2 linked regions of the Dyadobacter chenhuakuii genome follow. The protein of the gene in region 1 binds, or shares a complex with, the protein of each later gene. Links are inferred from orthologs where the notes say so. Each region holds a gene or a part of one and is shown in the gene's direction. Other genes may lie near its edges.

The links.
Region 2: the proteins of secY (region 1) and secA are in contact, whole or in part, in a crystal structure (PDB 3DIN), measured with the Thermotoga maritima proteins. The link is inferred for Dyadobacter chenhuakuii from one-to-one orthologs. Residues at the interface, in WP_004081795.1 of Thermotoga maritima: Glu108, Gly109, Glu110, Glu111, Ala236, Glu237, Arg238, Arg239, Ile240, Thr241, Ile242, Gln243, Tyr244, Ala245, Arg246, Arg247, Val248, Thr249, Gly250, Arg251, Arg252, Val253, Tyr254, Gly256, Ala257, Ser258, Thr259, Tyr260, Leu261, Pro262; in WP_004082002.1 of Thermotoga maritima: Glu261, Ala262, Arg263, Lys300, Ala301, Arg302, Thr303, Ile304, Ile305, Leu323, Tyr324, Asp325, Pro326, Val329, Ser330, Tyr333, Ile336, Lys340, Phe345, Val349, Glu363, Phe364, Tyr374, Ser375, Gly376, Gly377, Glu393, Ile395, Thr482, Ser483.

Annotation. Positions count from the first base shown.
Region 1 is NZ_CP098805.1:3,706,805-3,709,701, reverse strand. It holds secY (preprotein translocase subunit SecY), read left to right. Parts: upstream 1-740; coding sequence 741-2,054; downstream 2,055-2,897. Other genes in the region: infA (translation initiation factor IF-1), read left to right, coding at 2,872-2,897; map (type I methionyl aminopeptidase), read left to right, coding at 2,062-2,859; rplO (50S ribosomal protein L15), read left to right, coding at 234-680; rpmD (50S ribosomal protein L30), read left to right, coding at 40-219; rpsE (30S ribosomal protein S5), read left to right, coding at 1-6. UniProt on the Escherichia coli protein: The central subunit of the protein translocation channel SecYEG. Consists of two halves formed by TMs 1-5 and 6-10.
Region 2 is NZ_CP098805.1:4,669,874-4,675,796, forward strand. What follows is about bases 410-4,340. They hold secA (preprotein translocase subunit SecA), read left to right. Parts: upstream 410-792; coding sequence 793-4,140; downstream 4,141-4,340. Other genes in these bases: NFI80_RS19420 (PspC domain-containing protein), read right to left, coding at 410-497; NFI80_RS19430 (phosphatidylserine decarboxylase family protein), read left to right, coding at 4,275-4,340. Outside these bases: NFI80_RS19415 (acetyl-CoA C-acyltransferase), read right to left, coding at 1-102; more of NFI80_RS19420, read right to left, coding at 264-409; more of NFI80_RS19430, read left to right, coding at 4,341-4,934; NFI80_RS19435 (rhomboid family intramembrane serine protease), read right to left, coding at 4,926-5,546; NFI80_RS19440 (polyprenyl synthetase family protein), read right to left, coding at 5,574-5,923. UniProt on the Escherichia coli protein: Required for protein export, interacts with the SecYEG preprotein conducting channel.

The DNA of each region.
Region 1 (2,897 bases):
GGATAGTCCTCCGGATTATTCCCTTATCTCTGAGTGATCATGTCAAAAGTACGTATTACACAAGTAAAAAGCACAATCGATCGTCCCGAAAGACAAAAGCTTACCATTAAGGCCTTAGGTCTTGGTAAGTTGAACAGAACGGTTGAGAAGGAAAATAGCGACGCCATAGCGGGTATGATCCGTAAGGTAAGCCATCTAATTAAAGTAGAGGAAATCTAACATATATTTCAAGTATGAATCTTAGTTCATTAAAACCAGCTGCTGGATCTGTAAAAACAGGAAAGCGTGTTGGACGTGGTCAGGGATCTGGAAAAGGTGGAACAGCTGCACGTGGACATAAAGGAGCACAATCACGTTCTGGATATAGCCGTAAGGTAGGTTTTGAAGGAGGGCAAATGCCTCTTCAAAGACGTCTGCCTAAATTCGGGTTCAACAACATTAACAGAGTTGAATTCAAAGCGCTTAATCTGGACGCAATTCAGGCTCTTGCAGAAAAAACGAATGCTTCTGTAATCACTTTGGATCTTATTCGTGAAAACGGTTTGTGTGCAAAGAAAGACCTTGTGAAGATTTTGAATAGAGGCGAAATTTTAGCGGCTGTCGAAGTTCAGGCAAATGGTTTTTCTGCGGCTGCAATTGAGTCGATTGAAAAGGCAGGAGGCAAAGCGGTTAAACTATAATTTTGCTGTTTGCATTAAGCACAAGTTGTTTATAACAAATAGCTATTGTAAGCCCACGACATGAAACGATTTTTAGAGACTATAAAACACATATTTGCAATTGAAGAGTTGAGAACGCGAATTCTCAACACTCTTTTGTTTATAACGATTTTCCGTTTGGGGTCTTACGTGGCTTTGCCCGGCGTTGAACCGGATCAAATGAATGTTTCCACTCAGGGACTTTTAGGCCTTCTGGATACCTTTTTAGGAGGTGCGTTCAGTAAGGCCTCGATTTTTGCATTGGGTATTATGCCCTATATCTCGGCTTCTATTGCAATTCAGCTTTTGACAATGGCTTTGCCATATTTTCAAAAGATGCAAAAGGAGGGAGAATCTGGTCGTAAAAAGCTGAACCAGATTACCAGAGTGCTAACAATTGTGGTTACATTGGTTCAGGGGACTGCTTATTTGAATACTACTGTTCCTGATGAGGCATTATTGGTTTCACGAAGCCTTTTCTCTATTTCATCTGTATTCGTTTTGACTGCGGGGACAATGTTCTGCATGTGGCTGGGCGAGAGAATTACGGATAAAGGGATCGGTAATGGTATATCTATGCTGATTATGATCGGGATTGTTTCAAGATTTCCAGGCGCGATATACAAAGAGTTTGTATCTCGTGGTAGTGGTGGAATTTTGATCACTGTACTTGAAATTGTTGCGCTTTATTTTGTGATCATGGGTGCCGTAATGCTTACCCAGGCGGTTCGCAGAATACCTATTCAGTATGCAAAGCAAGTCGTTGGTAGCCGTGTAATGGGTGGACAACGTCAGTATTTGCCTTTGAAATTGAATGCAGCTGGTGTAATGCCGATTATTTTTGCACAAGCGTTGATGTTTATTCCTTCATTAGGAGCGTCCTACTTTGCTGAGAAGAGTGATTTTGCTAGTAATGTTGCTACAATTTTTGCAAACTATACGACCTGGCAATACAACTTGCTGTTTGCGTTTTTGATCATTGTATTTACATTCTTCTATACCGCGATATCGGTAAATCCGCAGCAGATTGCTGATGATATGAAGAGGGGTGGTGGATTTATTCCCGGGGTAAAACCTGGTCAGCAGACATCCGAATACATTAGTTCGATACTCGATAGGATTACATTTCCAGGCTCTTTGATGCTTGCTCTTGTTGCGATATTGCCGGCATTTGCGAGTTTGTTAGGAGTTTCGACTGACTTTGCTCACTTCTTTGGAGGAACATCCTTGCTTATTATGGTTGGCGTTGTTTTGGATACGCTTCAACAAATTGAAAGTTATCTTTTGATGCGCAGATACGAAGGATTGATGAAATCTGGTCGTGTAACTGGCAGAACTGAGAGCGTCGCCATCTGATATTGCAATGATTTATTTAAAAACGGAGGAGGAGATTGAGTTAATTAAACAGAGTGCGCAGGTTTTAGGTAAAGCGCATGCTGAGGTTGCATTATGGGTTAAGCCGGGTGTAACAACAAATAAACTCGATGGGGTAGCAGAGGAATATATAAGAGATAATGGTGGCATCCCTTCTTTTAAGGGATTTAATAAGTTTCCAGCGTCACTTTGCATATCGGTTAATGAAGTCGTTGTTCACGGCATACCTGGAAATTATGCATTGAAAGAAGGAGATATCGTTTCGATTGATTGCGGAGTTAAATTAAATGGATTTCATAGTGATAGCGCTTATACTTATCCTGTGGGTGAGGTAAGGCCGGAAGTTATGAAATTGTTGACTGCTACAAAAAAGTCGTTATACAAGGGCATTGAGCAAGCGGTTGACGGACTTAGGATAGGTGATGTAGGTTTTGCAGTGCAAAACTATGTTGAAGAAAGAGGATACACGGTTGTCCGGGAATTAGTAGGGCACGGTGTGGGAAGAGATCTTCACGAAAGTCCGGAAGTGCCTAACTATGGAAAACGAGGCAAAGGTATCAGATTGAAAGAAGGAATGGTTCTTGCGATTGAGCCTATGATTAATTTAGGCGTAAAGACGGTAATGCAAGAGCGGGATGGATGGACAATCAGAACAAGTGACAGAAAATATTCAGCTCATTTTGAGCATACGGTTGTTGTCCGTAAAGGCAAAGCCGAAATTCTGACAACATTCGATTATATAGAAAAAGTGACGGCCAACACCAGCCTTATGGTTGAAGTAATGTAATTAACGCTACGAATGGCAAAACAAGCATCAATCGAACA
Region 2 (5,923 bases), 960 kb from region 1 along the record:
AATGACAGTTGCTCCCAGGTCGTCGGGACGGGTAAAACGGAAGCCTCCCCGGGAAGCTTTTCCGACGGCGCTACGGTAACCGGCAACTATGTATGCATTCATATATGTCTGATTTTAGTTTGGAGCGTAACACAGGCATTGGAGAATAGTATGCCTGCATACCATTGGTAAAAATAGCAATTAATCATAAAACAACAAACCACCGGAATTTGTTTTCCGGTGGTTTGCAATTACCAAGTCTTACTGATGGAACCTTTGATATTTTAAAAATAAATCCGATGTTCTTCGTGCGTTTTGGGCCTTTTAGCGCCGTCCGGCATCACGATCCAAAGGATAATGTAAAACAGGATGATAGGAAATGTTACCGGAATGAAAACGCCCAAAACGAAAAGTACACGGACGATCGTTACATCTATATCCAAATAGTCCGCGATTCCGGATGCTACACCACCTATGATTTTGCTGCTTGTATTGCGAAATAATCTGTTGTTGTTCATGGCTGTGGTTGTTTATTTTTTCTTTGATGATTCAAAGGTACTGTGTATTACATAGTAGTTGAAAATAATTGGTACAAACGGTTCTCTTGCCTGAGTATGGGTGCCTTATTGGTTTGAGCAAACGGTAAAAAAACATTAGAGTTACATTAGGATTCTTCTGATTCATATACAATACTATTTGCAATGAATTACCTTTGAGTTTGAAAATGATAGCTTTGCTGACAATCTGGCACGATTAACGGGCAGGCTCAATTATTTTTCTGTAAATGATCGGTTAAAAACATATACTAAAATCATGTTTAAAATATTTTCAAAGCTGTTCGGCACAAAATCAGAACGGGATTTAAAAGAATTGACTCCCTACGTTGATAAAGTCAATGCCGAATACGCACTCCTGGCTTCTTTAACCAATGATGACCTGCGGGCAAAATCCGAAGGTCTGAAACAACATATTGCCGACAACCTGAAATCCATTGATGATCAGATTGCTGCTTTAAGACAACAAGCTGCTGATGAGCCTAATGTCGATAGCAAAGAAGCGATTTTCAAGAAAATTGATGCGCTTGATCTGGATCGGAATAAAGAACTTGAAAAGATCCTTCTGGATATTTTGCCAAAGGCCTTTGCCATTGTAAAAGAAACGGCGCGCCGCTTCAAGGAAAATGAAAAGCTGGAAGTGACGGCTTCTTTCTTCGACAGGGAAGTGGCAACCAAAAAGTCACACGTTACCATTGAAGGTGACAAAGCTTACTGGAATACAACCTGGGATGTAATTGGACAGCCTATTAAATGGAACATGCTGCATTATGATGTGCAGCTGATCGGTGGTGTGGTTTTGCACCAGGGGAAAATCTCTGAAATGGCGACAGGGGAAGGGAAAACGCTTGTTGCAACGCTTCCCGCATTCCTTAATGCATTGGCAGGAAACGGCGTTCACATTGTAACCGTTAACGATTACCTGGCAAAACGTGATGCGGAATGGAATGCACCTCTTTTTGAATTTCACGGCATGAGCGTCGATTGCATTGACCGCCACCAGCCCAACACCATTGCCCGCAGAAATGCATATAAAGCCTCATTGACTTACGGAACGAATAACGAGTTCGGTTTTGACTATCTGCGTGACAACATGTCACGTACGCCCGAAGAACTCGTTCAGCGCAAGCACCATTTCGCGATGGTCGATGAGGTTGACTCCGTTTTGATCGATGATGCGCGTACGCCATTGATCATCAGCGGCCCAGTGCCAAGAGGTGATGAACAGGAATATCTGGAATTGAAACCACGCGTTTCGCGGATCGTTGAAGCACAGAAAAAGCTGGCGATGGATTTCCTTACCGACGCCAGAAAGAAAATTGCAGCCGGCGATAAAAAAGAAGGAGCATTATCCTTGTTCCGTGCACATCGCGGAATGCCGAAATACAAGCCGTTGATTAAATATCTGAGTGAATCAGGCATTAAGGCGCTCATGCAGGAATCGGAATCGATTTATCTTGCTGAAAACCAAAAGCTGATGCCACAAGCGGATGAACCGCTTTATTTCACAATTGACGAGCGTCATAACAGCATTGAACTAACAGAAAAAGGAATTGACTTCCTGACAGGTGAGTCGGAAGAGACCAACTTCTTTATTCTGCCCGACATTGCGGTTGATCTGGATGCAATTGAAAAAGACGCATCATTGAATGAGCAGGAACGCATTATCAGGAAAGAAGCATTAATCCGCGATTATTCTGTAAAAACAGCACGTATCCACACAGTTAACCAGCTTTTGAAAGCATTTACGCTTTTCGAAAAAGACGTGGAATACGTGATCATGGACGGAAAGGTTAAGATCGTCGATGAGCAGACTGGCCGTATCATGGATGGCCGTCGTTATTCCGACGGTTTGCACCAGGCGATTGAAGCAAAAGAGAATGTGCGCGTTGAAGATGCGACTCAGACTTACGCGACAGTTACCCTTCAAAATTACTTCCGGATGTATCACAAGCTGGCCGGTATGACCGGAACGGCGGAAACGGAAGCAGGTGAATTCTGGGAAATCTACAAACTGGATGTGGTTTCGATTCCTACCAATGTTAATGCGGTTCGGAAAGACCATGAAGATAAAGTGTATCGTTCGGTTCGTGAAAAATACAATGCGGTAACGGATGAAATTGTAGAGCTTGTGGAAGCCGGGCGGCCAGTCTTAGTAGGTACAACTTCGGTTGAAAACTCTGAGATCATCAGCCGGATGCTTACATTAAGAAAAATCCAGCACCAGGTTTTGAATGCCAAGCAACATCAGCGTGAAGCGGAAGTGGTGACAGAAGCCGGTAAGCCGGGAACTGTAACGATTGCAACCAACATGGCTGGTCGTGGAACGGACATTAAGCTTACACCGGAATCGAAAAAAGCGGGCGGACTTGCGATCATTGGTACAGAACGTCACGAAAGCCGTCGTGTAGACAGGCAGTTGCGTGGTCGTTCCGGTCGCCAGGGTGACCCGGGTTCTTCTCAATTCTTTGTCTCGCTGGAAGATAACCTCATGCGTCTCTTCGGTTCCGACCGGATGGCGAAGGTGATGGACCGGATGGGGTTGGAAGAAGGCGAAGTGATCCAGAGCGGAATGATTACCAAATCCATCGAACGCGCGCAGAAAAAGGTTGAGGAAAACAACTTTGGTATGCGGAAGCGTCTTTTGGAATATGATGACGTGATGAACTATCAGCGTGACGCCATTTATACACGTCGCCGCAATGCATTGTTTGGAGAACGTCTGGCCGTTGACATTGCGAATACATTATATGATGTATGTGACGAGTTGGTGGGCTCTGCAACTTCTTATGCAGAACTTGAACTGGCTGTGATCACAACATTAGGAATGGAACTTCCTTACGGCGAGTCGGAATATGGTTCAATGAGGCCTGCGGACCGTTCACAAAAGCTTTATGAAGCAGCTGAGAAGCAATATCAAGAAAAGAATGCCTCGATAGCAACGAAAGCATTACCAGTTTTGAGCTCTATTTACGCAGAACGCGGTGCGACGATCTCTGAAATTATGATCCCGTTCAGCGACGGAATCCGTCAGACGGGCGTTGTAGTGGGCTTGAAAAAGGCTATCGAAAACGAGGGAAGGGAAATCACGACTGAAATGGAGAAAGCCATTGTGCTATCACTGATCGACCAGGAGTGGAAAGAGCATTTGCGTGAGATGGATGATTTGAAACAATCCGTTCAGAATGCGGTGTTTGAGCAAAAGGATCCTTTGTTGATTTACAAATTTGAGTCGGTTGAGCTTTTCAAACGCTTCCTGAGCAAGGTTAACTTTGATATGATCTCCTTCCTGATGAAGGCGGATATTCCTCAGGAAGAGGCGGTTCCGGCTACTGCGGTGCAGCAAACCGTGCGTCGCCCTGCGCCAGCGCCTGAGTTGCATACCAACCGTGAGGAGGATTTTGACCTGGACATGGACGGCGGCCCGAACGAGTACGCCCGTAATATGGAGTCAACCACAAAGGCACAGCCTGTTCGCACCATTAAAATCGCTGACCGGAACCAGAAAGTATCTGTCCAGTATCGCGATGGCCGGATTTTGCGTGATGTGAAATTCAAAAAAGTGGAGCAGGAAGTGAAGAACGGAGATTGCGTTGTGATCGAATAATCATTCATAAAGCATTAATAAATTGTAAAGCCCTGCCCTTCTGAATGGATTGGCAGGGCTTTTGATGGAAAGGAAATCAGTATTTATACGATATTTGTATTTTACAGCAAGTCATTAACGAAACATAACCCTGCATGAGACTGCACAAAGAAGGTTACACCATCATGGCCATTACAGCCATTATATTGATACTGATAAACTTAGGCATATATTATCTGCTGCCTGACGGTTATTGGATTCCAAGATTGGTGTTGATTGGCAGTGTGATCGTATTCTTTCTCGTAGTTCAGTTTTTCCGCGTTCCAAAGCGTGTGGTGTATAAAAGTGACAGACAAATCGTCGCGCCCTGCGATGGAAAAGTTGTGGTAATTGAAGAAGTGGTTGAGAGTGAGTATTTTAAAGGTCCAAGGAGACAAATCAGCATTTTCATGTCTCCACTTAATGTGCATATCAACTGGAACCCGATCAGCGGGGTCATCCAGTATTTTAAATATCATCCCGGATTATATCTTGTTGCGTGGCACCCAAAATCCAGCACAGATAACGAGCGCACAACCGTTGTTATCAAGACCATTGAAGGCATCGAAATCCTTTTCCGCCAGATTGCAGGTGCGGCAGCGCGTCGTATACGCTGGTATGTGAAGGAAGGCGACCAGGTGGAGCAGAGCACGGAAATGGGCTTTATCAAATTTGGCTCACGCGTGGACATTTACCTGCCGCTGGATGCGGAAGTAAAGGTTAATCTGCAAGATAAAACTGTGGGAAGCGTAACCGTGCTGGCGGAATTAAAATAAACGCCAGCTCAAAATCTGCTGTAAAAATCCGGGAACCGCGCTGGGATAAACTACGGCCATAAACACAAATCCGAAGATCGCGCCGACCATGTGCGCGCTGTGGTTCACATAACTCGTTCCGCGCTTGGATTCGTAAAATGAATATCCCAAAAAGAGCAATCCAAAGATAAATCCGGGCATACAGATAAAGAAATACAAACAAACCTGCATCAAAGGCGAATAAAGGATTGCGGCAAAAAGCACGGCTGAAACACCGCCGGACGCACCCAGCGAATTGTATTTGGAATTATTCCGGTGTTTCAGGAATGTCGGAATGTCTGAAACAATGATGCCGACAATGTAAAGGAACAGGAAATAAATGGTGCCGCTCGGCCCAAAGAGCATAGCAAAAAGCCTTTCAATTCCTTCTCCTACAAACCACAAACTGAGCATATTAAAGATCAAATGCCCAAAATCCGCATGAACAAAACCGGATGTTACGAAACGGTAATATTCGTTGCGCTGCGTGACTTTATAAGGATTAAGGATCAGTTTGTCCATTAAACTGTAATTGTTTAATGCATAATAGCTGATTCCGGATGTAATAATGACGAGTATGAGGGTTATGGACATGTTCGGTGTTGAATGTTTGAATAACTGTTACTTTTCGCGCTCAACCAGTTGCTCGGCAAATTGCAGCAATGGTTGCTTTCTTGCTTCATCAATTTTAAGTGCGTGCAGGCTGGAAAGCCCTTTGGAAAAATACTCCTGGATTTTTTGTTCCGTGAATGCACGGATGCCCAGCTTTTCGTAAATGGCTGTAACGCCCGCCACTTTTTCCTGCTTATCGAAATCGGCCAGACCGATCCATTTATCCAGTTCGGCTTTTGATTCCTGATCCGCTTTGGACAATGCTTCAATCAGCAGGAATGTCTTTTTGTTTGAAATAATATCACCGCCTACCTGCTTTCCAAATTTATCGGGATCGCCATAAACATCCAGGAGATCGT